Regions from separate parts of the Rhizorhabdus dicambivorans genome, predicted to be linked through region 1. Evidence: predicted binding sites of a transcription regulator. Region 1 holds the regulator's gene; the other holds the start of a gene.
What was found. The regulator LexA, encoded in region 1, represses DNA repair genes until DNA is damaged. The targets are predictions, from matches to a motif close to GTTCCNCNCTTGTTCT.

Region 1 (15,206 bases):
GAGGCGGCCTGCCTGCCAGGCGCCTCTATCTGCTGGAAGGCTCCCCGGGATCCGGCAAGACGACCTTCGCGCTGCAATTCCTGCTGGAAGGGGTGCGCCAGGGCGAGAGCTGCCTCTACATAACCCTGTCGGAGACCAGCGAGGAGCTGCAGGCGGTCGCCGCGTCGCACGGCTGGGAGCTGGACGGCATCGAACTGTTCGAATTCGCGTCCGCCGAAGCCGTGCTCGGCGGGGATCGCGACCAGTCGGTCCTCTACAGCTGGGAAGTGGAACTGGGCGAGACCGTCCGGCTGATCGAGGAACAGGTCGAGAGGATCAATCCGCGCCGGGTGGTGTTCGACAGCCTTTCGGAGATGCGGCTGCTGGCACAGGACCCGCTGCGCTACCGCCGCCAGGTGCTGGCGCTCAAGCAGTTCTTCGCGGGCCGCGACACCACCGTCATCCTGATCGACGACCTGACCGGGGGCGACCGCGATACCCATCTCCACAGCCTGTGTCACGGTGTCTTCACCGTCGAGCGGCTGACGCTCGATTTCGGCGCCGCACGGCGGCGGATGCAGGTGCAGAAGCTGCGCGGCGTCGATTTCATCGCCGGCTATCACGACCTCAACATCCGCAAGGGCGGGATCGACATCTTTCCGAGGCTGATCGCGTCCGACCACGGCGAGCCGGCCGGGGGCGGGGCCGCCTCCAGCGGGACCGCGTCCAGCGGGATTGCCGAACTGGACGCGCTGTTCGGCGGCGGGCCGATGCGGGGCACCAGCACGCTGCTGACCGGGCCGGCCGGCAGCGGCAAGACGTCGATCGCGATGCAGTTCGTGATCGCGGGCTGCGCGCGCGGCGAACCGGCCACCATCTATCAGTTCGACGAGCGGGTCGGCACGCTGCTGGCACGAATCGGCGCTCTGGAGAGCCAGGTCCAGCGCTATATAGACGATGGCTGCCTGGTGATCCGGCAGGTGAACCCCGCCGAACTGTCGCCTGGCGAATTCGCTGCGATGGTGCGTTCCGAAGTCGAGCAGCGCGGCGCGCGGACGATCGTGATCGACAGCCTCAACGGCTATCTGGCCGCGATGCCGCAGGAGCAGCAGCTGATCCTGCAGATGCACGAGCTGCTATCCTATCTGAACCATCACGGCGTCTGCACCTTCCTGATCAATCCGCAGCATGGGCTGGTCGGCTCGATGGCGACCAGCCTCAACATCTCCTATGTCGCGGACGCGGTGGTGCTGATCCGCTTCTTCGAGGCCGAAGGGCGCATCCGCAAGGCGATATCGATCCTGAAGAACCGGGGCGGCGAGCATGAGGATGCGATCCGCGAGCTGCGCATCGACGCGCAGGGCATCCGCATCGGCGAGCCGCTGCGCGATTTCCGGGGCGTGCTGACCGGCACCCCTGAATATCGCGGCACGACCAACCCGCTGATGGAAGGCCGCGGTGCCGCATAGGACAGCGAAATTCGGCCATAGGGTGCTGGTTGCGGCACCTTATGGCCGCGACGCGGAAAGCGTGGCCGGCCTGCTGCGGCGCGAGGGCCATGACGTCGCGATCTCGAAGGACCTGGCCTCGATCGCGGACCGGCTCGACGACCATCTCGGCGCGGTGATCCTGACAGAGGAGGCGCTGGGCGCGGACCGGCGCCGGCTGCGGGCCGCGCTCGACGCACAACCCGCCTGGTCCGACGTGCCGTTCATCGTGCTGGCCGCGCGGCGCATGGGGCCGCTGCCGCCAAGCCAGGCCGCGGTGCTGCGCATTTCGGACGTGGTCGACAATTTCACCGTGTTCGAACGGCCGCTGAGTTCGATATCGCTGCTGAGCGCCGTCCGCTCCGCGCTGCGTTCGCGCCAGAAGCAGTTCGAGATGCGCGATCATCTTGCCGAGATCGGCGCCCGCAACGCCGCGCTGGCGCGCAGCGAAGAGGAACTGCGCGCCGCCCGCGACATATTGGCGCGCAACCATGACCAGCTGGAGGCGATGGTCGCCAGGCGCACCGAGGAACTGCGCCGCGCCCAGGAGCACCTCCATCAAAGCCAGAAGATGGAGGCGGTGGGGCAGCTGACCGGTGGCATCGCGCACGACTTCAACAATATGCTGACCGGCATCATCGGCGCGATGGACATCATGCGGCGCCGGATCGCCACCGGCCGGTTCGAGGGGATCGAGCGCTATATGGACGCCGCGACCACCTCGGCGAACCGCGCGGCTGGGCTCACCCAGCGCCTGCTCGCCTTCTCCCGCCGGCAGTCGCTCGATTCCCGGCCGGTGGACGTCAACGCGCTGATCGGCACGCTCGGCGATCTGCTTGTGCGGACGATCGGCGAACAGGTGGCGCTGGAGACGCGCCTGGATCCCACCATCCCGGCCGGCATCGCCGATGCCAACCAGCTGGAAAGCGCCATCCTGAACCTGGCGATCAACGCGCGCGACGCCATGCCCGAGGGCGGGACGCTGTCGGTCGCGACCAGCTGCGTCGGGATCGACCCCGCCATCGCGGCGGGCATGGCCGACGCCAAGCCGGGCCGCTATGTCGTCGTTACGGTCCGCGACACCGGCGTCGGCATGCCCCCCGAACTGCTCGACAAGGTGTTCGAGCCCTTCTTCACCACCAAGCCGCTGGGCCAGGGAACCGGGCTCGGCCTGTCGATGGTCTATGGCTTCGCGCAGCAGAATGGCGGGCATGTCACCATCGACAGCACGCCGGGCAAGGGCACGGCGGTGAGCATCTACCTGCCCGCCACCGAACGCGCCGGGATCGATGCGGGACAGGAGATGCCCCGCGCGCCGCAGGGGGCCGGCCAGCAGGTGCTGGTCGTCGAGGACGATCCCTCGGTCCGCCTGCTGATCCGCGACGTGCTCGAGGAGGTCGGCTATGCCGCGATCGAGGCGCGCGACGGCCAGGAAGCCGTGCCGATCCTCGAATCGGACATTGCGATCGACCTGATGATCTCCGATGTCGGCCTGCCGGGCATGAACGGCCGCCAGCTCGCGGACACCGCGCGGCTGCACCGGCCCGACCTGCCGATCCTGTTCGTCACCGGCTATGCCGAGAATGCCGCGATCCGATCCGGCTTCCTTGGCGCGAACATGGGGATGATCACCAAGCCATTCTCGCTCGACGACCTTGGCCGCAAGATCGACGAGATATTGGCACCGGATCGCATAGCAGCCGGCTAGCCGATCCCCATCAGGCCACAAGATACGAGAAACAAAGAAAAATCTTGCCACTCGGAAGCGGGCGATGGTCCGCGAAACCGACCGGCCCACCACGCAAATGCGAATCGTTCGCAGAATTTATTTGCGAATCGTTTTCATTATCGATAGCTGCCGGCCCCGTCACGACAGGGAAAGGTTTCAGCATGACGATGGAGATGAAGGGGGCGAGCTTCCTCGCGCTGGCATGTGTGGGCTTCATTGCCACCGCGCCGGCCGCGGCGCAAACCGCCGACAAGCCCGAAGGCGAGAAGAAGCTGGGCGGCATGACGGTGACGGCGACCGCGATCGAGGAAGAGATCAAGGTCGAGCGCGTCGAGAGCCCCAAGGCCACCCGCGCCCTGATCGACACCCCGCAGACCATCACCGTGATCGGCGACCAGGTGCTCCGCAAGCAGAACCTGCTGACGCTGCGCGACGCGCTCCAGACCATTCCCGGCATCACCTTCGGTGCGGGCGAAGGCGGCGGCGGCTATGGCGACAGCATCAACCTGCGCGGCTATTCGGCCAATAACGACATCACCCAGGACGGCGTGCGCGACAGCGCGCAGTACAGCCGCAGCGAAACCTTCAACCTGCAGCAGATCGAGGTCTATAACGGCGCGAACAGCGTCTTCAACGGATCGGGATCGGTCGGCGGCACGATCAACCTCGTGACCAAGACGCCGCAGGCCGACGACCTGACCATCGTCCAGGGCGGCATCGGCACCGCCGATTATTATCGCGGCACGATCGACAGCAACCTGCGCGTGAGCGACCTGATCGCCGTCCGCCTGAACGCCGTCGCCCACAAGAACCGCGTGCCGGGCCGCGACGTGGAGCGCAACAAGCGCTGGGGCATCGCGCCGTCGGTGACGATCGGCATCGACAGCCCGACCAGCCTGACCCTGCAATATCTGCACCAGGACGACAGCAACGTTCCCGTCTATGGCGTCCCCTATTTCCGCAATGCTGTGAACAGCGGGCCGCTTCCGGGCTACGACCCCAAGGACCGCAACTATTACGGCATCGAGAATCTCGACGACCAGGACATCGTGGTCGACCAGCTGACGATGCGCTTCGCCCATGAGTTCAGCGACAAGGTGTCGGTCCGCAACCTGACCCGCTGGCAGCGCGTGGAGCAGGATTCGTCGACCAGCGCGCCGCAGGGCGTCTATTGCCTCGCCAACGGCTTCCAGCCGCTGCCCGCGACCAACATCGCCTCCACGCCGCTGGCCTGCCCGGCCGCCCAGAACACGCCGGGCACCTATTATCCCAGCGGCCCGCGCGGCAATATCCGCAACCAGGAAAACCAGCTGCTCTACAACCAGACCGACCTGCGCGCCGTGTTCGATACCGCCGGGCTGGAGCATACGCTGGTCGTCGGCGTCTCGCTGACCAAGGAGGATTATGAGCTGGTGAGCGGCAATGTGCTGCGCACCGCGGCCGGCGCGACCGTGGCCCAGCCGCCGATCAGCCTGGCGGCGCCCAACACCATCTATACCGGCGCGGTGAACTTCATCCAGGCGGGCCGATCGCAGGGCAGCAGCAGCAACGTCGCCGGCTATCTGTTCGACACGGTGAAGATCACCCCGCAGCTCGAGTTCAACGCGGGCCTCCGCTACGAGCAGGCCAAGGCGACCTTCCGCGCCGACACCTTCTCGACTGTCGTGGGCCCGACCCTGGGCGCCTATACGCGCGGGCTGGACCAGCGCAGCAACGAGAAGCTCTTCTCCTATCGCGTCGGCCTGAACTTCAAGCCGATCGAGACGGTCAGCCTCTACGCGGCCTATGGCAATTCGCGCACCCCGACCTCGGCGACGGTACGGCTGGGCTGCGGCACGCTGATCACGGCGCCGGCCGGATCGCTGGATCCCTGCGACGTCAGCCCGGAAAAGGCGGTGAATTATGAAATCGGCGCCAAGGCCGACCTGTTCGACCGCCGCCTGCAGCTGACCGCCGCGCTGTTCCGCAACGAACGGACCAACTATCGCGTCGCCACCAACGATCCGATCGTCACCACCCTGCAGGTGACCGACGGCCGCTCACGGGTGGACGGGCTCGCGCTGGGCGCCAGCGGCAACATCACCGAAGCCTGGGCGATCTTCGCCAACTACACCTATCTGAAGAGCAAGGTGCTGCAGAGCGTCTCGAACTTCTGCCTCGCCAACCCCGGCCCGCGAGTGGATGCCGGAGTGACGGTCAACCCCTGCGCCAACTCCGCCGCCATTCCGGACCCGCAGGCCGGACAGCGGCTGACCAACACGCCGCGCCATGCGGGAAGCCTGTTCACGACCTATCAGTTCCCCTTCGGACTGCAGCTAGGTTATGGACTGACCTATACGGGCAGCTTCGCGCTCAACAACAGCGCCCTGGCTTCGGGGACAACATTGCCGGCGGTGAGCACGCTGACCCCGGTCTTCCGCTCGAAGAGCTGGCTTACCCACCGCGCCTTCCTCTCCTATGAGGTGACCGACGGCGTGACCGCGCAGGTGAACGTCCAGAACGTCACCAACAAGCGCTACTTCACGGGCATCCGCAACAATGGCTGGGCGACGCCCGGCGAGGCCCGCTCGGCGGTGTTCAGCCTCTATTACAGCTTCTGATCGCTAGCCAGCGACCGATGACGGGGCGCTCCGGGCCGCAAGGTCCGGGGCGCTTCGCCATTTTCAGGCCAGCAGCGCGGCGCCGCCGATCCGATCGACCAGCAGTGCGGTATCGGTGAACTGGACGAGCCGGGTGGCGCGATATTGCTCGTCGAAGCTCCACAGATCGAACAGCTCGATCTCGAACGGAGCGCCGCCCGGCGCCGAAGCGGTGATGTGCCAGCGGATCGCGGCCTGGCCTCCCTCCACCACCGCGTCGAGCCGTTCGAAGCTGTGGAAGCGGACCCTGTCGACCAGCGTGGAGACCACGTCCATCGCCGCCGCCGGCCCGGTGGGCAGGGTGGCGGCCATCAGCGGGGATCGCCCGACCAGTTCGAACACCGCGCCCGGCGCCCAGATCGCATCGAGCGCCACCTTGTCGCCGCTGGCGCGCCGCGCATAGGCGTCGTCCACGGCCGCGAGTATCGAAACCCGATCCAGCATGTGCCCTCCAGCTGTGGGTAAGCCACACCCTTAGGATTTGCGCGGCCGGGCGGCAATATGCGAAGCGCTCAATCCCGCGGATAAGGGCGGGTGATCGCCTCCAGCAGATGCTCGTCCGGATCGGTGAAATAGACGCCGCGCCCGCCGCCAAAATGGTTGATCCGGCCCGGCTGGCTGCGCGCCGGATCGGCCCAGTGGTCGAGGCCTCTTTCCCGGAGGCGCCCGAGGATCGCGTCGAAGCTCTCCTCGTCGACCAGGAAGGCATAATGCTGGGGCGCGACCGGCCCCTCCTTCTCCATGAAATCGATCGACACGCCGTTGTCCAAGTCGACCACCAGGAAATGATGGAAGGGCACGGGAGCGGGCCGGCCCAGCATCCCGGCGAGGAAATCCGCCGAAGCCCGCTTGTCGCGGCACCAGATGATGCTGTGGTTGAGTTCGACCGTCATCGACTTCGCTCCACGACGATTGCCGTTCCGGGACCGCGATCCTAATCTGCCGCACCATGACCGGCCCGGATGCACCCTATCACGCGCACATCTATTTCACAGCGTCCGAACGTCCCGCCGCCGAAGCGCTGCGCGACGCCTTTTCGCGACGAGCGGACATAGTGTTCGTCGGCGCGATGACCGAAGGCCCCGCCGGGCCGCACCCGATCCCGCAATATGAAGTGCATTTCAGGGTGCGTTCGCTGCCCGACATCGTCCCGCTGATCGAGGCGGCGGGGCTGCGCGCTCTGGTCCATCCGCTGACGCTCGACGATCTCGCCGATCACACCAGCCTGGGGCAATGGCATGGCGAGCCGCTCGACCTCGACCTTACCGTGCTCGATCCGCCCGGCATCAACCGGGGGCTGGCCCGCTTCGGGCGCAGCGATTTCTAGCCCGCCCAACTGGACCCGCCGCCCGCCCCCCGCTATGCCGCGCGGCGATGAGCAACAAGCTGACCGAGATCTGCGACACCAAGCGCGAGCATGTCGCCCGGGCGAAGGCCGCGACGAGCTTCGCCGAGCTGAGCGCGCGCGCCAGGGCGGCCGATGCGCCGCGCGGCTTCCGCGCCGCGCTCGACGCCAGGGCGGCGGCGGGCGGCTATGGCCTGATCGCCGAGATCAAGAAGGCGTCGCCGTCCAAGGGGCTGATCCGCTCCGATTTCGATCCGCCCGCCCACGCCCGCGCCTATGAGGCGGCGGGCGCCGCCTGCCTGTCGGTGCTGACCGACGTCCCCTATTTCCAGGGTCATGACGATTATCTGGTGCAGGCGCGCGCCGCCTGCGCACTGCCGGCGCTGCGCAAGGACTTCATGGTCGATCCCTGGCAGGTGACCGAGGCGCGCGCGCTGGGCGCCGACGCGATCCTGATCATCGTCGCCGCGCTGGACGATGGCGAAATGGCCGAGATCGAGGCCGCCGCCATCGAGCATGGCATGGACGTGCTGGTCGAGGTCCACGACGCGGCCGAACTGGAGCGCGCGATCAGGCTGAAATCGCGGCTGATCGGGGTGAACAACCGCGACCTGCGGGACTTTTCGATCGATCTCAACCGCACCTATGAGCTGGTCGGCAACGCGCCCGCCGGCTGCACCTTCGTCGCCGAGAGCGGGCTCGGTTCCAAGGCCGATCTCGACGCGATGGCCGAACATGGCGTCCGCTGCTTCCTGGTCGGCGAGAGCCTGATGCGCCAGGACGATGTGGCGGCCGCCACGCGCAGGCTGCTGACCGGGGCATGAGCGACAAGCTCACCCATATCGACGAGGATGGCGCGGCCCGCATGGTCGACGTCTCCGCCAAGGCCGAGACGAAGCGCGTCGCCGTCGCCGAGGGCCGCATCCTGATCGCGGCACAGGCGCTGGAGGCGATCCGCGCCGGTTCGGTGAAGAAGGGCGACGTGCTCGCGGTCGCGCGGGTCGCGGGGATCATGGCGGCGAAGAAGACCGCCGACCTGATCCCGCTCTGCCACCCGCTGCCGATCTCGGGCGTCACCCTCGACCTCGCGATCGAGGCCGACGGCATCCGCGCCACCGCGTCGGTGACGACCACCTATACCACCGGCATCGAGATGGAGGCGCTGACCGCCGTCTCGGTGGCGCTGCTGGCCGTCTATGACATGGCCAAGGCGCTCGACAAAGCCATGCGGATCGAAGGGGTCCGGCTGCTGTCCAAGACCGGCGGCAAGTCGGGCGACTGGAAGGCGGAATAGGCCGATGGCGCTGATCCCGACGGCCGAGGCGCAGGCGCGGATGTTCGCGCTGAAGGAGGCGCTGCCCGTCGAGACCGTGCCGCTGCTCGACGCCCGTGGCCGCTATGCCGCCGGGGACATCCTGTCGAAGCGCACCCAGCCCGCGCTCGATCTGTCGGCGATGGACGGCTATGCGATCCGCTTCGCCGAACGCCCCGGCCCGTGGACCGTCGCGGGCGAAAGCGCGGCGGGCGGCGGCCTCGGCCGCGCGCTGGCGCCCGGCGAGGCGGCGCGCATCTTCACCGGCGCCCCGGTTCCCGAAGGGGCCGACAGCATCCTGATCCAGGAGGAGGCGGGCCGCGACGGCGACAGCCTGACCATGACCGGCGAGGGGCCGCCCCGGATCGGCGCGCATATCCGCCGCAAGGGCAGCGACTTCGCCGAGGGCGACATACTGATCCCGGCCGGTGCCCCGATCGGCGCGGCGGCGATCGCGCTGGCGGCGAGCGGCGGCCATGGCGCGCTTCCCGTGCGGCGGCGCCCGCGCGTCGCGATCCTCTCGACTGGCAACGAACTGGTGCCGGCGGGCGAACCCACGACCGGCGCGCTGCTCCCCGCCTCGAACGGGCCGATGCTCGCGGCGCTGCTGGCGGGCACCCCGGCGCAGGTCACCGACCATGGCATCATCCGCGACGATCTCGGCCTGATCAGTGCCGCCTTCGCCGATCTGGCGGGCGGCGCCGACATCATCGTCACCACCGGTGGCGCCTCGGTCGGCGACCATGACCTCGTCCTCCCCGCGCTGGAGCAGGCGGGCGCGACGATCGACTTCTGGAAGGTGCGGATGAAGCCGGGCAAGCCGGTGATGATCGGCACGCTGGGCGGGGCAATCGTGCTTGGCCTGCCCGGCAATCCGGTCTCGGCCTTCGTCACCGCGACATTGTTCCTGAAGCCGCTGATCGCGCATCTGCTGGGCAGCGCCCGGCCGGTTCCGCCCCCCGCCGCCGCCCGGCTGGGCGAAGCGCTGCCCGCGACCGGCGGCCGGGCCGAATATCTGCGCGGCAAATGGTCGCGGGGGCTGGCCGTCCCCACCGCCAGCCAGGACAGCGCCGGCCTCGCCGCGCTGGTCGAGGCGGAGCTGCTGATCGTCCGGGAATCGGACTCGCCGGCGCTGGAAGCGGGCGCCGATGTGGAGATCATTCCGCTCGCTTGACAGATTCCCTACAGTTGCCTAAATGTTCCTCGTCCGTTCCCGACAAGGACCTTTGGTATGCTGACCCGCAAGCAACATGATCTGCTCATCTTCATTCATGACCGGCTGGCCGCGACCGGCGTGTCGCCCTCGTTCGAGGAGATGAAGGAGGCGCTCGACCTCAAGTCCAAGTCCGGCGTCCACCGGCTGATCAGCGCGCTCGAGGAGCGCAACTTCATCCGCCGCCTGCCCAACCGCGCCCGCGCGCTGGAGGTGCTGCGGATGCCGGAGACGGTGGCAGGCAAGGCCGCCGCGCCCGCGACCAAGGCGAAGGCCCCCGCCTCCGCCCCGGTGCCGCAGGCCGCGAACGAGAATGTGCTGGAGATTCCGCTGCACGGCCGCATCGCCGCCGGTCTGCCGATCGAGGCGCTGGAGGGGCAGAGCAGCCTGTCGGTTCCCGCCGCGCTGCTTGGCCCGGGCGAGCATTATGCGCTCGAGGTGTCGGGGGACTCGATGGTCGAGGCCGGCATCCTCGACGGCGACTATGCGCTGATCCGCCGCGCCCAGACCGCGCGCGACGGCGAGATCGTCGTCGCGCTGATCGCCGATCATGAGGCGACGCTCAAATATTTCCGCAAGGAAGGCGCGATGGTGCGGCTCGACCCGGCCAACCGCTCCTATGATCCGCAGCGCTACAAGCCCGATCAGGTCCAGATCCAGGGCAAGCTGGCAGGGCTGCTGCGGCGCTACTGAGCGCCGCAAGCCCACCACGGGCGGCGTCCCGGCGGAGGCCGGGGCCGCAACAGGCGCTTGCGGGTAGCTGACCGAGAAGCTCTTACGGCCCTGGCCTCCGCCGGGGCGACCGCTTTTCTGGCCGTCTAGCGGAACACCGACCAGGGGTGCTGCCCGACATGGGCCGCCACGCTGTCGATCCGTCCCCGGTCGAGATCGACCGAAAGCCCGCCGGTCCGCGCCAGCAGCGGCCGGTCGATCTTCAGCCAGCGCGGGTTGCAGCCGCGCGGCAGGCGGCGTTCGCTGATCGCGATGTCGGCAGCAGCGCAGGCCCGCGTCATGCGGCGCCAGTCGACCAGATAGGGGCTGCGCGTCGCGAGGATGCGCCAGCGCCGCCCGCCCCGGTTGATTTCCGCCAGGCACAGATCGGCCGAACAGCGCGCCTGCATCAGCGCATCGAACGGCAGCGGTTCCGCATCGACCCCGGCCGCCTCGCTCAGAACCCCGCGCATATAATCGCCGGTCCGTTCGCGCAGCAGCGCCACCCGGCCATCGCCGAGCGCCAGCGCGACATGGCGGCCGTCCCCCGTCACCAGCAGATCGGGCGCGGGCGAAGCCAGCGCCCAGAGCGCGCCCACCGCAAGCGGCGCCAGCCCCCAGCGCCGCAGCTTCGTGCGCCACAGCGCCAGCCACAGCCCGCCGGCCACCATCAGCGCGAAGGCCCCCCAGGCCATGGTCGGCAGCATCGCCACCGATCCCGGCGCGTCGGCGACGCGGTGCGCGATCCACAGCAGCAGGGCGAGCGCATGGGAGGCGAGCCACCAGGCCGGCCCGCCAAGCCCCGCCACATCGAGCAGCAGCGCCAGCGCCTCCAGCGGCATGATGACGAAGGTGGTGAGCGGGATCGCGACGATATTGGCGGCGGCGCCGTACAGCCCTGACTTGTGGAAATGGAACAGCGCGATCGGGGCCAGCGCGGCCTCGATCAGCAGGCCCGAGAGCAGCATCACCGCGATCGCCCGGCCCCAGCGCGCCGCCAGCCGCTCCTCGCGCCGCGCGGCGAAGGCGGCGACCCTGGGATGATCGAGCAGCGCGACCAGCGCGGTGACAGCGGCGAAGCTGAGCTGGAAGCTCGGCCCCGCCAGCGCCTCGGGCCAGAGCAACAGCACAACGAGCGCGCCGGTCGCGACGAGCCGCAGGGTGATCGCTTCCCGCCCCATCGCGATCCCGGCCAGCACCAGCAGCGCGGCGACGCAGGATCGGATCGTCGGCACCTGCGCGCCCGACAAGAGGGTGTAGGCGATACCGGCGACCGCCCCCGCGCCGGCCGCGATCAGCAGCAGCGGCGCGCGTAGCGCCAGCGCCGGGCTCAGCGCCAGCAATCTGAGCGTCAGCAGCAGCACCCCGCCGACCACCGCGGAGACGTGCAGCCCCGATACCGAGAGCAGATGGGCGAGACCGGCGCGGCGGAGCGCCTCGGCATCCTCCTCGGCGATCGCGCCCTGGTCGCCGGTCGCCAGGCTGGCGGCGATCCCGCCCGCGCTGGCACCGGCCACCCGCGCCTCGATGTGCTGCGACAGGCGGGCGCGGGCGTCGGCGAGCCAGAGCAGGAAACCGCCCGCCTCGCCCGCCGCGATGCGCGGCCGGTCGAGCGCCTTGCCGGTGGCGCCGATGCCGGCGAACCAGGCGGCGCGCGCATAATCATAGGCGCCCGGCACCGCCGGCGGCGCGGGCGGCAGCAGGCGGGCGCGCACCACGATCCGGCTGCCGCCGACGACCGGCCCGGCCAGATCGGCCTCGTCGATATTGAGCCGGAGGCGCGGGGGCAGCAGCAGGCCGGGATCGGTGGCGATGGTGAGCCGCACCAGTTCGCGCGCCGGCAGCCGCTCGACCGCCTCGATCCGCCCCGCCACCTCGGCGACCCGTGGCCGGTCGATGCGCGGCGAGGCCACCCAGTCGGCGCGGAACCAGATCAGCAGCAGCCCGGCGAGCGCGACCAGCCCACCCGCCAGCAACGATCGGCCCAGCCGCGTGCCGGGGCCGACCGCGAGCCCCAGCAGAGCCACCCCGCCGAGCAGCGCCATCGCCGCATACCAGCCCGCCGGGCGGGGCAGCGCCAGCCAGAGCGCGATTCCCGCGCCCAGCGCGACCGGCAGCCACAGCGCCAGCTGATCGCGCTCCGCCTCCAGAACCGCCTCGATCCGCCGCGCCGCGCCGGCCATGCGGTCCCGCAGGCCGGCGATCACCGTTCGCCCGACAATGGGGCCGGGCCGGCACCGTTCGAATCGCCGGCCAATTTGACCCGGCGGGAAAATGCTTTACGGGGCGCATCGACATCGCAGGCCATTGCCCGATCTTGGAGAAACCGCGCGTGGGCGCAAGCACCGAAAATCAGACCCCATCCGGCCAGGTCGTCACCCGCTTCGCCCCCTCGCCGACCGGATTCCTGCACATCGGCGGCGCGCGCACCGCTTTGTTCAACTGGCTGTTCGCCCGCCATCACGGCGGCAAGTTCCTGCTCCGCATTGAGGATACCGACCGCGCGCGCTCCACCCAGCCGGCGATCGAGGCGATCCTCGACGGCATGACCTGGCTCGACCTGAACTGGGACGGCGAGGTGGTCTATCAATTCTCGCGCGCTGCCCGCCATGCCGAGGTGGCCCAACAGCTGCTCGCCGCCGGCCATGCCTATCGCTGCTATGCGACGCCCGAGGAACTGGCCGAGCTGCGCGAGCAGCAGAAGGCCGCCCGGCAGCCGCTGCGCTATGACGGCCGCTGGCGCGATCGCGATCCTTCGGTGGCGCCGCAGGGCGCCCCGTTCGTCATCCGGCTGAAGGCCCCGCGCGAGGGCGAGGTGACGATCGACGACCGGGTGCAGGGCCAGGTCACCGTCCAGAATGCCGAGCTCGACGACATGATCCTGCTCCGCTCGGACGGGACGCCCACCTATATGCTGGCGGTGGTGGTCGACGACCATGACATGGGCGTCACCCACGTCATCCGGGGCGACGACCATCTCAACAACGCCTTCCGCCAGCTCGCCCTGATCCGGGCGATGAACGAGATTTCGGGCGACTGGCCCGATCCGGTCTACGCCCATATCCCGCTGATCCACGGCGCCGACGGCGCCAAGCTCTCCAAGCGCCACGGTGCGCTGGGCGTCGACGCCTATCGCGACGAGATGGGGCTGCTGCCGGAAGCGGTGAACAACTATCTGCTGCGGCTCGGCTGGGGCCATGGCGACGACGAGATCATCAGCCGCGAGCAGGCGGTGGAGTGGTTCGACCTCGCCGGGGTCGGCCGTTCGCCCTCGCGCTTCGATTTCAAGAAGCTCGAGAATCTCAACGGCCATTATATGCGCGAGGCCGACGATGCGCGGCTTGCGGACCTGATCATCGCCGGAGTCGCGGCCGATGCGGGCCGCGAGTTCGACTCGGAGGATCGCGACCTTCTGCTTCGCAGCATTCCTTTTTTGAAGGCAAGGGCCAAGGATCTCAAGGAGTTACGGGACGGGGCGGCGTTTCTGTTTCGCACTCGCCCGCTCGATATGGACGAGAAGGCCGCATCGCTGCTAGACGAGCCGGGCAAGGCGCTGCTGGCCCAGGCCCGCGACGCTCTTGCGGCCACCGCCGACTGGTCCGCGGCCGCGCTGGAAGCGGCGGTCCGATCGGTGGCGGAGCAGGGGGGGATCGGCCTCGGGAAAGTGGCTCAGCCGCTGCGTGCTGCGCTCACGGGCCGTACCACCTCCCCCGGGATATTCGACGTCCTGGCGCTCCTCGGCCGCGAGGAGAGCCTGGGCCGGCTGGGCGACCAGCTCGAACAGGGGTGAACCAACGGACGGGGCCGGCGCGCCGGCCCAGGGGCGAACGACAGGAGAATGAGCTATGGCGGATAATGTGAAACTGGAGTTCGGCGGCAAGGCGTCCGAATATCCCGTCCTGTCGGGTACCACCGGCCCCGACGTCATCGACATCCGCAAGCTCTATGCCGCGACCGGCGCCTTCACCTATGATCCGGGCTTCACCTCGACCGCGTCGTGCCAGTCGGCGCTGACCTATATCGACGGTGACGAGGGCATCCTGCTCCACCGCGGCTATCCGATCGACCAGCTCGCCGAACAGTCGAGCTTCATGGAGGTCAGCTACCTGCTGCTCAACGGCGAGCTGCCGAGCGCCAAGGAGCTGGAGAGCTTCACCTACACGATCAGCCGCCACACCATGCTGCACGAGCAGCTGGCGACCTTCTATCGCGGTTTCCGCCGCGACGCGCACCCGATGGCGATCATGTGCGGCGTGGTCGGCGCCCTGTCCGCCTTCTACCATGACTCGACCGACATCAACGATCCCAAGCAGCGCATGATCGCGTCGCACCGGCTGATCGCGAAGATGCCGACGATCGCGGCGATGGCCTATAAATATTCGGTCGGCCAGCCCTTCCTCTATCCGCGCAACGACCTGAGCTACACCGCCAACTTCCTGCGCATGACCTTCGGCGTGCCGGCCGAGGAATATGAGGTCGATCCGGTGATCGAATCGGCGATGGACAAGATCTTCATCCTCCACGCCGACCATGAGCAGAACGCCTCGACCTCGACCGTGCGCCTCGCCGGCTCGTCGGGTGCCAACCCGTTCGCCTGCATCGCGGCCGGCATCGCCTGCCTGTGGGGCCCGGCGCATGGCGGCGCCAACGAGGCGGCGCTCAACATGCTGCGCGAGATCGGCACCCCCGATCGCATCCCGGAATATATCGCCCGCGCCAAGAACAAGGACGATCCGTTCCGCCTGATGGGCTTCGGCCACCGCGTCTACAAGAATTTCGACCCGCGCGCGA
Region 2 (15,206 bases), 710 kb from region 1:
CAGGCGATGGGCGGTATCATGAGCATCACCGGGCCGGATGCGCAGACCCCGGTCAAGGTTGGACCCGGAGTAGGCGATCTCATTCCGGGTATGTTAGCCTCCTTTGGCATCGTCATGGCGCTCATGGAAGCGCGGCGGTCGGGGGTCGGCCAGTTCGTTGACGTCAGCATGGTCGATTGCGTGCTGGCGACCTGCGAACGGATCATCAATCAATATACCTACACGGGCCGCATACCCCGGCCGGAAGGCAACCGGCATCCCCTGCTTTGCCCTTATGGCGTGGTTCGGGCGTCCGACGGCTGGCTGACGATCAGCGCGCCCACAGACGAATTCTGGCAAAAGCTCGTCACGTTGATGGATCAGCCGCACCATGCGACTGATCCGCGCTACGCACAGAATAACGATCGGCTCAATCATCAGGACGAGGTGTATGGGCTTATCGAGGCTTTCACCCAGACAAAGACCAAGGCGGAGCTGACCGCGCTGTTCGGCGGTGTGATCCCGTTCGGACCGATCTACGATGTCGCCGACATTTTCGAGGAGCCCCACTTCAAGATCCGGGAAATGCTCGTCGATGTCGAGCAGCCGGGCTCGGCAACCTCCGTCAAGGTCGCCGGTGTGCCTGTCAAGATGAGCCGTACGCCCGGACGCGTGCGCCACCGGGCTCCTCTTCTCGGCGAGAATACGCGGGAGGTCCTGGAGCTTGCGGGCTATTCGGGCGCCGAGGCCGACAATCTGTTCAACCGGAACATTGTGAAATAGGAATCCCATGACTTATCAGCGCCCTATTCGTCGCCGCCGCGTGCAATTGGCCGTCCCGGCATCGAGCGAGAAAATGCTTGCGAAAGCCGCCGCCTCCAACGCCGATCATGTCTTCATTGATCTCGAGGATGCCGTAACGCCGCGCGAGAAGGTATCGGCCCGCGCCAAGGCGATCGACGCGCTGAAGAACCTCGACTGGAGCGGGAAGACGGCATGCGTCCGCATCAATGATCTCGGCACGGAATGGTGCTATGAGGATATCATCCAGGTCACCGAACAGGCGCACGAGCATCTCGACACGATCATGCTCCCCAAGGCGCGGTGCGCATCCGATCTGCTGTTCGTCGATACGCTTCTCTCGCAGATCGAGAAGCGGCTGAAGCTCACGAAGAAGATCGGCCTCGAAGTGCTGATCGAAGAAGTCGACGGCATGCGCAATGTCAATGAGATCGCGTTTGCGACGCCGCGACTGGAAGCGCTCATCTTCGGTTTCGGCGACTATTCCGCGTCGCAGGGTATCGATCCCATCATCCTCTACGGGAAGAGCAGCTATCCGGGCGATCCCTGGCATTATGGCCGCTGGCAGCTTCTCATCGCCGCACGTTCGGCGGGTATCGAGGCGATCGACGGGCCGTTTCCCGGCCTCAAGGACCTCGAAACCTACCGCGAGGAGTGCACGCGCGCGCAGCTCCTTGGCTTCGGCGGCAAATGGGCGTTGCATCCGGCACAGATCGATGTCGCTCTGGACGTCTTCACCCCCGACGCCGAGGCAGTCCGCAGAGCGCGTGCCATTGTGGACGCCTATGCAAAGGCCGAAGCGGAGGGATTGGGCTCGATCGCCGTCGATGGGCAAATGGTCGACGTGGGCACCGTGCGCATGGTGCAGGTCATCCTCCAGCGCGCCGAACGAGCTGGCATGTAGCATCTGGGATGGTCGTTCTTCAGTGTCCGCTAGATGATAGGCAGGCGTTCCGATGACCGGGTTGACGAAAAGCGCAGCACATTTCGTTGCGAACCTTCAATATGAGGACCTTCCCACCGGAGCGACCGATGCCGCCGTGAGGGGCATAGCCGATTGCGCCTCGGTCATCCTGCTCGGTCTCGACGAGCCGGTAACCTCGCTCGTCGCCGGCAACGCGCCAAGAGGGGCGGACGAAGCGTGGGCACTCTGGGGGAAATTGCGCACCTCTGCCGACTATGCTGCGCTCGTGAACGCGACGGCTGCGCATGCGCTGGATTATGACGACACAGCTGGCGACAGCCACCCGAGCGCGGTACTGCTTCCGGCCATTCTGGCTCTCGGCGAACCGGCCGCGACCGGCAAGGATATCCTGACGGCCTATGTTGCCGGCTACGAGGTTTGGTGTGAGCTGGCTTCTCGGGAGCAGGACAAGCATCACGCGAAGGGCTTCCACCCCACCGGCATTTTCGGTGCCATCGGCGCTGCGGCCGCCTGCGCCAATCTGCTGGGCCTGGACGAGGAGAAGGCCGCAGCGGCACTATCCATTTCCGCCTCGATGTCGGCAGGACTCGTCGCGAATTTCGGCTCGATGACCAAGCCCTACCAGCTCGGCCGCGCCGCTCAGAACGGAGTCCTCGCGGCGCAGCTCGCGGCTCAGGGCATGACAGCGGCGATCGATGCGCTGGAGCATCCGCTGGGCTTCCTTGCGGCATATTCGCCTGCAGCCAGGGTGGATCGCACGACTGAGCCTGCCTTCGGCCGCTCATGGCGGATCTTGTCCGAAGGCCCCAATATCAAGCTCTATCCGGTCTGCTATGCCGCACATCGGATGATCGACTCGGTAGTCGCCCTGGCCGACGCGACGGCGGGGCGCATCGATGCGATCCGGTCCATTCGCGTGCACCTGGGTCACACCCAGTCGCAGATCCTTCGTTACCGAGCGCCGGGCACGTCGCTAGAAGCAAAGTTCAGCGCAGAATTTGCCGTCGCCGCCGCTATCTTGGAGGGCAGCGTCGGCCTTCGTGAGCTTGACGACGATTACGTCAAGCGCGTCGCCGTCCGCGAACTCATGGCACGTGTCGAACGGGTCGAGTGCACCGAAATAGACCCGCAGCAATCGCTGTTCTCGCCCGCAGACCATGTCGAGATCGAGTTCGCTGACGGCACCGTTCAATCCGGCCCCGCGGTTCGCTTCGCATTTGGCCACGCCTCCAACCCTGCGGGGCAGCCGAGGCTAGCGGCCAAGTTTGACGAATGCACCGCAAGCCAGCTTGGCGAGGCGACGCGCAGGGACCTTTTCTCGATGCTCTGCAATCTGCAGGATGTGCGTTCTGTCTCGGAGTTGTATAAGCGTGCTGCATGATTTGAAATGAGGGGTGCAGGGCGGATATGAGCTTACTCATACACGCTTATAGCGGTGGCCATGGATCAATCCGTTAAATCGGCCCGCCGGGTACTCGAAGTGCTGGAGTACTTTGCGGAACGCCAAGGCGCGGCATCGGCGGACGAGATCCGTCGGGCCCTCGGCTACCCGCAGTCCAGCACGTCTGTATTGTTGCGCTCACTCGCCTCGCTTGGTTATCTCAGCTTCGAAGCCGAGACCCGCCGCTTCCGGCCGACGATCCGCATCGCGCTGATCGGCGCCTGGCTGGTCGACGAAGCCGGTCGTGCCCAGGACCCGACCAAGATGATGCGCCATCTCAGCACGGCCACGGGCGACATGATCGTCCTCGGCACCGAGCAAGGCATGGACGTCGTCTACGTGAAGGTGCTTCAGGCGACGAATCCGATCCGCTTTCACATGAGGCAGGGCGCGCGAAGACCGCTATGTACGACTGCGGTCGGTCAGGCCTTGCTCTCCACCAAGTCTGACAAGCAGATCGGCGCGATCGTACGCCGGGTGAATGCAGAGCGACCAGCCGACGCTTCTCCGCTCTCCCCTCAGGAGATCATCGACAAGGTAAGAGAGGGTCGAAAGCTCGGCTATTATCTCACCAAGGGAACGGTGACACCGGGCGCCGGCGTCATTGCGATGCCAATCGCGGGACTGGGCGATCACCCCCCCCTCGCCATCGGTATCGGCGCCCCGATCTACCGGATAGAGAGCGAACATGACCGCTTCCTGGAGCTGTTGCGCAAAGAGGTCCGGCAGACCAGCGCGACTGCTAGTTGAGCTCGCCCTGTTCGCTGGGAATGCTTGACCGGAATTTTTCCGCGTTGCCGCGAAACCGTACGCCGAAACGTTCATCCCTGATTTTCCAAACGAACTCTGCGATGATGGACATTCATCCTTCATGACGCAGACCCTCATGTAATATCGTAAATTATTGCAAAGTTACTCTAATATATCGACGAAATATCTCATTTAAAAGAGGAATAGATACACGGCAAATAAAAGTATAATCTCCGAGAAAATCTCGTGCTGCCGCGTGAATACTACCCGTTTGGGAGATCATCACATTCATAATATAAACTTGCCCGATCTCACGGAAAAGGCGGGGTCTGTGTAGAAAGACCATGCTTGATTCGCAGAACATCTGCGGACGTCATCCTGGCAATTGGGAGGCGGCTGGCGGGATGGCAGGCACGCGCTCCCCAGCGCTGCCTGATTGAAGGAGGATTAAATGGCTGCGCGCGCAACGGCTGACCCTGCCGAGAGCACTTCGGGGGGGAGATCGATATTTGATCTGGGCCCCGGCGCCCACGAGTGCTGGTACCCGGTTGCCCTTTCGGCGGACGTACCGAAGGGTAAGGTCGTCGGCCGCGATATTGCGGACGGGCGGGTCGTCGTCTATCGCGGCGAGGATGGCGTGATCCGCGCAATGTCCGCCTATTGCAAGCATATGGGTGCCGACCTGAGCGTAGGTGGCGAGGTCGTCGGCAACGATATTCGCTGCCCCTTTCATCATTGGTCCTATGGCGACGGCGGCGATTGCAAACATATCCCCGCGGGTGATGAGATCCCGAAGCGCGCCAAGCTCTTCGAGTTCGCGGCGCGCGAGCAGTTCGGACTGATCTGGGTGTTCTTCGGTAAAACGCCGCTTTATGAGCTTCAGACCTTCGAGGATTTCGACGAGACGAAGCATGTCGCCCGGTCCTTCGAGGTGCAGCTTAACGACAAGCTGAACTGTGAGCCGTGGATGTTCACCACCAACGTGTACGACATTGCGCACTTGCGCTCTCTTCACGGTATAAACATTGTCCATTCGGAGGTTGAAGAAATCGACCCCTACCGAAGTCGTATGTCGTGGGATGCCGATTTGGGCGACAAGGGCACCGGCGGCCTACGCATGGAAATCTATGTGTATGGCGTGAATTCCCTGCGGAACAAGGGTGAGCAAGGCGGACGGCTCAAATGGTATATTGGCGCAAGCGTACCCTCCGCTCGCCATGGCACCAAGTTCTTCATGACCGTCATTACAACGAACGAAGAAGGTGCTGAAGAATTTTTGGATCGGCAGGCTGCCATGCACGCGCAGATCATGAACGAAGATCTCCCGGTATTGAACAATATGCGATTGGATGAGCTCCTGCTGTTGCCGTCGGATCGGGCTCTGTCGCGCTTCATGCGCTCCGTCCTCAAATATCCGCGGGTGACGATGAAGGAACTCGAGCGAACCGCGAAAATGGACTAGCCCGGCAAGTGCGACCACGCCGCTGAGCGATCGGGAGATCGGTCGAGGCGGTGACTTTTCGACGCCAGACCATTTCGGGAGATTGTGGTGGTAGGTATCCACGCGTTTGGAGGATATGTTCCTCGGCAGCGGCTGCAGCGAAACGCTGCCTATGCGGCGACTGGCTGGTTTGCGCCCGGCCTCAAGGGCTTTGCGAAGGGAGAGCGCTCCTTTTGTTCCTGGGATGAAGACGCGATCACCATGGCCGTGGAGGCCGCGCGCGATTGCCTCGCAGGCCGCGATCGTGCTGCCATTGCGCGTGTCGTGCTGGCCTCCACCTCGCACCCCTTCGCCGACCGGCAGAACTCGACCATCGTGAAGGAGGCGCTCTTCCTTTCGGACGCGACCGCGGCACTCGACGTTTCGGGGAGCAAGCGGTCGGCGACCTCCGCCCTGATCGATACGTTTCATGCGGTGGCGGGCGGGGCCGGCGATACGCTGTGCGTCGCCGCGGAGCGTAACGTGGCCAAGCCCGGCTCAGAGGGGGAGTATAATTCCGGGCACGGAGCGGCGTCGGTGGTGGTGTCGAAGGGAGACGGCTGTGCGAAGCTGATCGGAACACATTCCGTCAGCATCGATCTCGTCGACCATTTCCGCAAGGAAGGCGAAACGTTCGATTATAATTGGGAAGCCCGCTGGGTGCGGGAAGAAGGCTACGGAAAGATTGTCGTTTCTACGATCATCGCAGCCCTTCAGAAGCTAGGCGTCGACGCCAGGAAGATCGACCATTTCGTCCTTGGATCTTCCATGCCGAAGATCAGCGAATATGTCGCGCAAGGTAGCGGCATCAGGCCGGAAGCCGTTGCCGACACGCTGGGGGGTGTCTTGGGGGACGCCGGTGCGGCCCAACCGCTGATATTGCTGTCCCATGTCCTGGAACGCGCAACGCCGGGTCAACTCATCATGGTGGTCGGCTTTGGCGGAGGATGCGACGTAATCCTCCTGGAGACGACCGCAGCGATCGTGGGCGCGGCGAAAGCCAGAGGCATCGGGGGATATCTGGAAGATCGAGCGCCAGTCGATAATTATGTCAAATATCTAGCCTTTTCGGGGCTGATCGACCTCGATAAGGGCATGCGCGCCGAGCTGGACCAAAAACCGATCCTCACCGCCCAATATCGAGAACGGAAATCGGTGCTCGGCCTGGTCGGCGGCAAATGCACGCAGACCGGCGCCGTCCAGTTCCCGAAGTCGCCTGTCAGCATCTCGCGTGAGGCGCGGGCCATCCACACTCAGGAAGACTATCCGCTTGCGGAACTGCCAGCAAAGATCGTCACCTTCACGTCAGACTACCTCATGTTCTCGCCGTCGCCGCCCGCTTATTACGGCAATATCGAGTTCGAAGGCGGCGGCCGCATGCTGGCGGAGATCGTCGACGTCGGAGAGGAAGGGCTGGATATCGGGACGCAGCTGCGGATGGTGTTCCGCATCAAGGCGATCGATGACCGGAGGGGGTTCTCCCAATATTTCTGGAAAGCCGCCCCCGAGCGGCGGTTGTCGAACAGAGCATAGTAGAAAAGAGCAGAGCGATGGCAAGCGGGATAAGAGACAAGGTCGCCATTCTCGGAATGGGCTGCGCCAAATTTGGCGAGCGCTGGTCAGCGGGTGCCGACGATCTGGCGGTCGAAGCATTTGAAGAGGCGCTTGCCGATGCGAACATCGACGTGTCGGAGATCGGCGCGGCCTGGCTTGGCGTGGCGTTCGATACGGTGAATATCGGGCCTTCGGGCATTCCGCTCGCCATGGCGTTGCGCCTGCCGAACATCCCTGTCACCAAGGTTGAGAACTATTGCGCCTCAGGCTCGGAAGCTTTTCGGGGTGCGGTCTATGCGGTTGCGTCCGGGGCCGTGGATATCGCACTCGCCTTCGGCGTCGAGAAGCTGAAGGACACAGGCTATGGCGGCCTGCCTGTGCGCACCCGCGGCACCAACTGGGACATGATGGGGGTGGTGGGATCGGCACCTGGCCATTTCGCCCAGCTAGCTTCAGCCTACCGGGCAAAATATGGGATCGAGAAGGATCTGTTCAAGCGGGCAATCGCGCATGTCTCCGTCAAAAGCCATGATAATGGCGCGAAGAATCCGAAGGCGCATCTGCGCAAGCGGGTAACGATGGATCAGGTCATAAACGCGCCGTATATCGCTGAGCCGCTTGGATTGTTTGACTGCTGCGGCGTGTCCGATGGCGCAGCCTGCGCGATCGTCACGACACCGGAAATCGCAAGAGCGCTTGGCAAGAGAGAGCTAGTGACAGTCAAGGCGCTGGCAGTCTCCACGTCCAACGGGTGGGAACTGCAGGGATCGGGCTGGGACGGAAGCTATTTTCATACCACTCGCGTGGCAGCGAAAGCCGCCTATCAGGAAGCCGGGATCACCAATCCGCGCGAGCAGCTGAGCCTGATGGAAGTGCATGACTGCTTTTCCGTGACCGAGCTTGTTACGATGGAGGATCTGGGCGTCAGCGAGAATGGTGGCGCGGTGAAGGACGTGCTCGACGGCATTTTCGATGCGGACGGCAAGATCCCTTGCCAGATCGACGGAGGGCTGAAATGTTTCGGCCATCCGATCGGTGCATCGGGTCTGCGTATGATCTACGAGAATTATCTTCAGATCCTCGGCCGCGCGGGGGAGCGTCAGCGACCGGACGAGCCTGTCTACGGCTTGTCCCATAATCTGGGTGGCATGCCCAACCAGAATGTTAGCGCCGTGGTCATCGTGGGACGGGAAGGAGCATAAAGCCGCCACGCTTCGTGGAATAGGCCGGGGCGCTGCGGCGGCCGGCCGCGAGAGGTGAATTTCGGCTCAAGCTGATGGACAAGGCGACCTTCCTCGACTTCACCATCGAGGTCATCAAGCGCTCGGACGATCCGATGGCGCAGGCTCGCGCGCGATTATGAAAAGCGCATCGATGTCTCCAAGGCCGTGATCCTCGTCGCCATGGGCGGCAATATGTTCGCCGAAACGCTCATCTTGATTTTCCAAACGCCAAGGATGGCATCGCGGTTGATCATCGGAAGTTGTCCAACGGGCACAAATGGGATGCCTTCTATCTGGCCGGGGCAGACTTCAACGGCAACGCATATTGAATGAAGCCGGTAGGCCAGAGTTGATATCTACGGAATATAAATATTCGGACCACCTGACGATTGATGTGAACGTCATTGAAATTTCTCCAGCTAGCACCCGGCCGAAGAGCCAGACGTGCGTCAAGTTGTGCGAGAGAAACGTCTTGCGTTTCACATATGTAATTTAAACGCCGGATATCGTCATATGGCCATGCCAATGGTAGGGTGCGAACTTAAAACAAAACATCAAGAAAACATTAAGAGGGAGAGGGATATGATCGTGAATTTCTCAGACGCTCACTTGAAGAGCAAAGGATCCCGAAGAGCATTGGCTGCGATGCTGATGCGGACGGCGATTGTTGTTCCGTCCATTCTCGCGGGCGGCGCCGCCTTCGCTGAAGACCCTGGTGAAATCATCGTGACCGCCCAGCGGCGCGAGCAGGCGATTATCGACGTGCCGATCTCGGTCAGCGTGGTGAGCGCTGAGAAGGTTGAAAACCTCAATTTGTCGACCTTCACCTCGATTGCGCAACAGACGCCGAACTTCAACATCACCTTCAACCGCGGCAGCAACACCACCCCCGACTTGAGCATTCGCGGCGTCCGCGGAGAGGGTTCCAACGGGCGTCTCAATGAGAGTTCGGTCGCCGTCTATGTCGACGAGATCTATCTCGGCGATGAAAGCAGCCTTACCGGGCAGATGTTCGACGTGGAACGGATCGAAGTGCTGCGCGGCCCGCAGGGGACGTTGTTTGGCCGCAACACGACGGGCGGCCTCGTCCATTTTGTTTCGGCGGCGCCGACCTCCGATTTCACCGGCAAGGCCAGTGTTCTGTATGGCTCGGACAATTGGATAGCCCTCAACGCCGCGGTCAGCGGACCGCTCGGCGAGAATGTGCGGACACGCCTTGCCGGTCAGTTCGAGCAGCATGACGGCCATTTCACCAATCGTGGCACTTTCCCTGGCGCGCCCAAGAAGCTGGCGGCAAAGGAGGTGTGGAGCATCCGGAGCACGACCGATTTTGATCTCGGCGATGCATCGAAGCTGCGGCTGCAGGTCACCCATTCCGAAAATGATTCGGAATCGACGCCCAACATTGGCCTGGGCGTATGGAGGGACGCCTCGAGGGCGGTCTGCGCGCGGAAGGACATATTCGCCGCCAGATGCGTCGATACCGTCGTTCTCGGCGGCCAGCCTCGCCAGGTTCGGCCGCAATCCGGCGACGCGATCACCGAACTTTCCAGGGATCAACTGGCGGTCACCCAGAATTTTACGTCCCTTACCAGCAAGTTTGAGACCGATTTTGGCTGGGCGTCGCTGATCAACATCGCCAATTATACTCGGTTCAAGTCGAGCATCGGCGTGGACGGCGATCAGTCCTCGACGCCCAGTGGTCTCCAAAATCAGAACATCCAAGCGCAATTTAATAACCGATCCAGGCAATTCAGTGAAGAATTGCGTCTCCAGGGTACGACCGACACGCTGAATTGGGTGACGGGTATTTACTATTACCAGGACCGCAAGAGAAGCGACGCGCCTCTGACCGTCAGGAACAACACGGGTGGGCTCCTCCAATCAGTCCGGTCCAGATCCCGCGTAGACACCAAGTCCGGAGCGGTGTTTGGTCAGGCCGATTGGGAGTTCGCCGATCAGTGGACGCTCTCCGCCGGAGCGCGTTATACAATCGAAAACCGGGAGCTCAAGCAGGCGGATGTCACCCTGACTACCGCGGCCGGCGCCCTGCCCCCGCTGGACATCCTGTCGGGCGTAACCGATCCCGATCCGGTAACGAAGGACGTGACCGGCCGAGTGAGCCTGACCTGGGAGCCGACCACCGAGAACAGCCTTTACGCCAGCTACTCGCGCGGCGCAAAGAGCGTCTCCTATAGTACATTCTACTCCGCTACCGGGGGGGCCACCCCCGCCGGCAGGGCCGCCGCTTTGGCGACCAACGCTGCCCTGACCGGCCCGGTGGGACAGGAGCATCTCGATGCCTTCGAAATCGGCAGCAAGAACCGGTTCCTTGACCGGACGTTGACGCTCAACCTGGCCGGATTCTATTATCTCTTTGACGGCAAGCAGGAGTTGCTCAGCGTCGGCGACCTCAGTACCGGCGTGCCAATCGTCACCAGCCGCTTCCTTAATATCGGCAAGGCCCGGATATATGGGGCGGAAGTCGAGCTGAACTATGCGCCGAACGACCGCTGGGATTTCAATGTGTCGGGGGGTCTCCTGAACACCAAAATCACGGACTCGCCCCTCATCCTGAGCAGTCCGAACCTGGGTCTGGTCCCGCTCGAAGGGAAGCCGATCCCGCAGACACCCAAGTGGAATCTGAGCGCCACGATCGCCCACCACATTCCGGTGAGCGGACTCGGCGTCTTCACTCTCCAGGCGGAAGGGCGGGCGCAGGCGAAGCAGAACTTCGTCCTGACGAACGACCCGATAGTGGATCTTCCGTCCTATGGCATCGTCAACTTCCGCGTCCTTTGGGAATCGGAGGATAAGAAGTTCAACGCGCAGGCATTCGTCACCAATGCCTTCTCTAAGGACTATTTCGCCAGAATGAACGACACCGCTTTCTCGGCGGGCGTTTTGGTCGCACAGATGGGCGAGCCACGACTGTGGGGAGTTAAGCTCGGCGTTGCATTCTAACGTCTGGCTTGGTTTTCGTCGCGCCCTTCGTCGTTTTCATGTCTGGAACGACGAAGGGTAGGCGACGTTATCGGTTGTTGGGTCAGGACGCCCCCGGCAGGCGCGGGCATCCTTGGCGCCCGGGAGATCTTGACGGATCGTATGAATTTGCATCCGCGCAATCGCCGCGGCGCTTCAGGTGGACGCCCATAATCACATATATAAATTCGGTCGTTCAGAAGTTCGGCACGCTTGCGGAGATCGAGGAATATCGCAAGGAAGAACCGAATGATGACGTTTAGCCGCCAAAGCAAATGGCGAGCCCCTTCACCTGCGCATGAAGTGGATGCTGCAACGGGGTTCGCCGCGGGCCCGGCCGCGCGGTGCGAAGGTACAGGAGAACGGTGAATGGACGTGACACGCAGCGCAACGCCTGAAGCGCGACGGCGGGCAATGGTAGCTGATTTGGGGCCGGGCGCTCATCAGTGCTGGTACCCGATCGCCCTGTCGCGCGACGTGCCCAAGGGAAAAGCCATTGGCGCCGATTTAGCGGACGGCCGCGTTGTCATTTACCGAGGCGAGGATGAAGTCGTCCGGGTGATGTCCGCGTTTTGCAAGCATATGGGCGCTGACCTCAGCGTGGGTGGCGACGTTGTCGGCAATAATATTCGTTGCCCCTACCATCATTGGGAGTTTGGCCAGGGCGGCAAGTGTAAAGTGATCGCGTCCGGCGACCCGATCCCAAAAGGATCGAGCTTGGCGAATCTTCCGACGGCTGAGCGCCTGGGATTGATCTGGGTGTTCCTGGGAGAGACGCCGCTTTACGATCTGCCGACGTTCGAAGAGTTCGATGATACGAAGCACGCGTTTCGGGCGTTCGAAATCGATCTCGAGGCAAAGCTGAACGTCGAGCCTTGGATATTTGCAACCAACGTTTTCGACGTTGTTCACAATCGCGTGGTCCACGGTCTGCAATTTGCCGATCCCGATGTCGAAGAAGTCAGCCCTTATCTGCGGCGGATGAGCTGGGACGCGGCGCACACGGGAGAAAAGCAAGAAGGTGTGTGGCGTCCCGACATCGCCGTTCACGGCGTTAATGGCATCACGACACGGAGCGAAGTTGACGGCCGGCTCAAATGGTATGTCGCCGTAATGACACCATGCGGTAGCCTGGGAACGAAGGTATTCTTTTCGATCGTCACCACGAAAGACGACAAGTCCGAAGAATATTTCGATACTTGGCAGGCGATGCATAACAGATTTGTCAACGAGGACCTTCCGATTCTGAATGGTCTGAGAATTGGCGATATGCATTTGGTAGGCGCCGATCGAGCCATGGCACGTTTTATGCGCGCGGTTCGGAAATACCCCCGTACAACTTTGGACGCACTTGAGACTGCGGCCAATGCGGCAGAGCGCAAGGCGGTAAATGCCTAGAGTGTCGCGTCTCGAACCAGCCGCCACACTACGCATGCTGGCTTCGTGCTTGATGCATTGGAACAGGCGCTCCATGACCAGCGGCCGGCCTAGGGGCTCGCGCGCTTCATCATGCATGTAATTTAGCGTCACTTGCCCCACAGGCTGGACAAGGCGTGATAAACAGCCCGGCGTTGATCGATTCACAGCTATTCGCAAAATATCGGCCAAGGCGCGCCCTTGATGTCTGTAACAAATGAATGGGGACGGAGTAGAGGATGTACGATCTCCTAATTCGCAATGGCACTGTGGTCGACGGCTCCGGAAACCCGCGCTATCGGGCCGACGTTGCAATTCAGGACGGGCGCATCGCCGCCATTGGTGATGTCTCCGGCCGTGCCAAGCGCGAGCTGAATGCGGAGGGGCAGGTCGTCACACCTGGCTTCATCGACGGGCACACCCATCTTGACGCACAGATGCATTGGGATCCGCTCGGCTCCTCGTCATGCTGGCAGGGTATCACCACCGCCGTGATGGGCAATTGTGGGTTCACGCTCGCGCCGAGCTCGAAGTCGCGGCGCGGCCTGGTCGTCCGCAATCTCGAGCGCGCCGAGGACATCTCTGGCGCGGCGATGGAAGCGGGTATCGATTGGCGCTGGACGACGTTCCGCGAATATCTCGATGTGATCGACGCGCTGCCCAAGGGGATTAACTACGCCTCCAATGTTGGCCATTCGGCGCTGCGTACCTTCGTCATGGGCGAAGCCGCATTCGAGCGGGCATGCAACGATGACGAGCTGGCGCTCATGCGCCGGGAGCTGAACGACGCGCTCGCTGCGGGCGCGATCGGCTTCACGACGTCCCGTGGCGAGGGGCATGCCACCTCGGACGATCGCCCCGTGGCCTCGCGTCTGGCGGACTGGGAAGAGATACGCCAGCTTGTCCTCGAAATGCGGCACTATGAAGGTCGTGTGTTCGAGCTCGCGCCGCCCAGCGCGTCGCGCTTCGGCGACATCGAAGTGCGTCGCCGTTTTCACAACGAGCTGTTGAACCTGTCGCTGGCGAGTGGCGCGACGGTAACGTGGGGGCTCATCCCGCTTGCCGGAGTCACGGCCGAAGAACTGCCCCTGCTCGATCGCGCGGCGGCGTCCGGCGCGAAGCTGATCGGGCAGTCGCACAGCCGAGGCATTTATCTGCTATATTCCTTCCTCACCACCATGCCCTATGACTGGCTGCCGGAGTGGAAGAAAATCAGGTCTCTGCCCATTCCGCAGCAGTGCCAGGCTCTCAAGGACCCCAACGTCCGCAGGACATTGTTCGAGTCGGCGAAGAATGCCGTCTTCACCGAGGCACCCACGGCAGACAGCCCTCGTGCGCCGGACTTCGAGCAGATGGTCGTGTGGCAGAATGCGCTGCCGCCCAATCCCACGATGAAGGACATGGCGGCGCAGCGCGGCGTCCATCCGATCGAGCTTTTCATCGATCTTGCAGCCGAAACCAATCTGGAGCAATTCTTCTACCAGCCCGGCTTGCGCTGGGACATGGACGCGCTCGTGGAAGCAATGCGCCACCCCCATTGCGTCATGACCTTCTCTGATGCTGGCGCGCACGTGACCCAGCAGGAATGTTCGCTCCAGACCTATCTGCTCGCCCACTGGGTTCGGCAGAAGCAGGCCTTCACGCTAGAGGAGGCGGTGCGCATGATCACGCTCGCGCCAGCCAAGGTGTGGGGATTCCACGACCGCGGATTGCTGCGCGAAGGCATGGTTGCGGACATTAATGTGTTCGATCCCGACCGGATCACGCCGACCTTGCCCGTTCTGCTTCACGATCTGCCGACCGGTGCGCCGCGCCTGGAGTCGCGGGCGGAAGGCATTCTCGCGACGATCGTCGGCGGCGAGATCACGATCCAGAATGGCGAGCACACGGGCGCTTTGCCGGGCCGCCTGATCCGCCGCTAGCCGGAAACCCAAAAGAGATGCAGGCCGAGAGATAATGAAAGACCTCGCAGGAAAAGTCGCCGTCATCACTGGAGCAGGGAGCGGCATCGGACGCGGGATGGCGCGAGCCTTTGCCGGCGCCGGAATGCACGTCGTCGTTGCGGATGTCGAACTGGACGCGGCCGAAGCCGTGGCCCGCGAGCTGAATGGAACAGCCGTCAGGGTCGACGTCACCAAACCGGGCGACGTGCGGGCGCTCGCGGACCAGGTCTATCGGGAACATGGTGCTGTCCACCTGCTCTGCAACAATGCCGGTGTCGCATTGGGCGGTCCGCTATCGGACATGACGCACGACGACTGGCGCTGGGTCGTTTCTGTGAACATCGAAGGCGTCGCGAACTGCCTCACGGCCTTCCTGCCGCGCATGAAGGCGCAGGACGGCGAAGCGCACATCGTCAATACCGGCTCGATTGCCGGGCTCGTCACGATTCCGGAAGGAGGTATCTACGCGGCGACGAAATATGCCGTCGTTGCAATTTCCGAGACGCTTCGAGCTGAGCTTGCGCCGCACAATATCGGGGTCACCGTCCTCTGTCCGGGATCGGTTCGCACAAACATTCTCGGGGCAGCTCGTAACCGTCCAGACGACCTCAAGGACACGACGGTCGAGGCACCGGCCGAATTTTCCGACCCCGTCGGCATGATGGACCCGGATCAGGTCGGACTGGAAGTGCGTGACGCCGTCATTGCCAAT

Region 2: the regulator LexA is predicted to act here: its motif matches at 5,562-5,577, upstream of CMV14_RS20715 (3-oxoacyl-[acyl-carrier-protein] synthase III C-terminal domain-containing protein).

The regions. Positions count from the first base shown of each region.
Region 1 covers NZ_CP023449.1:86,721-101,926, forward strand. The annotation lists gene CMV14_RS00400 (ATPase domain-containing protein) at 1-1,448, shown strand, start outside; gene CMV14_RS00405 (ATP-binding protein) at 1,438-3,174, shown strand; gene CMV14_RS00410 (TonB-dependent receptor) at 3,357-5,795, shown strand; gene CMV14_RS00415 (nuclear transport factor 2 family protein) at 5,859-6,278, opposite strand; gene CMV14_RS00420 (VOC family protein) at 6,347-6,727, opposite strand; gene CMV14_RS00425 (DOPA 4,5-dioxygenase family protein) at 6,784-7,161, shown strand; gene trpC (indole-3-glycerol phosphate synthase TrpC) at 7,209-8,003, shown strand; gene moaC (cyclic pyranopterin monophosphate synthase MoaC) at 8,000-8,473, shown strand; gene CMV14_RS00440 (molybdopterin molybdotransferase MoeA) at 8,478-9,665, shown strand; gene lexA (transcriptional repressor LexA) at 9,723-10,397, shown strand; gene CMV14_RS00450 (ComEC/Rec2 family competence protein) at 10,523-12,598, opposite strand; gene gltX (glutamate--tRNA ligase) at 12,748-14,205, shown strand; gene CMV14_RS00460 (citrate synthase) at 14,261-15,206, shown strand, end outside.
Region 2 covers NZ_CP023449.1:4,406,481-4,421,686, reverse strand. The annotation lists gene CMV14_RS20740 (CaiB/BaiF CoA transferase family protein) at 1-762, shown strand, start outside; gene CMV14_RS20735 (HpcH/HpaI aldolase/citrate lyase family protein) at 836-1,684, shown strand; gene CMV14_RS20730 (MmgE/PrpD family protein) at 1,737-3,086, shown strand; gene CMV14_RS20725 (IclR family transcriptional regulator) at 3,147-3,896, shown strand; gene CMV14_RS20720 (aromatic ring-hydroxylating oxygenase subunit alpha) at 4,348-5,358, shown strand; gene CMV14_RS20715 (3-oxoacyl-[acyl-carrier-protein] synthase III C-terminal domain-containing protein) at 5,599-6,909, shown strand; gene CMV14_RS20710 (acetyl-CoA acetyltransferase) at 6,966-8,132, shown strand; partial or broken gene CMV14_RS27235 (IS5/IS1182 family transposase) at 8,195-8,365, shown strand; gene CMV14_RS20700 (TonB-dependent receptor) at 8,736-11,117, shown strand; gene CMV14_RS20695 (Rieske 2Fe-2S domain-containing protein) at 11,505-12,533, shown strand; gene CMV14_RS20690 (N-acyl-D-amino-acid deacylase family protein) at 12,791-14,473, shown strand; gene CMV14_RS20685 (SDR family oxidoreductase) at 14,508-15,206, shown strand, end outside.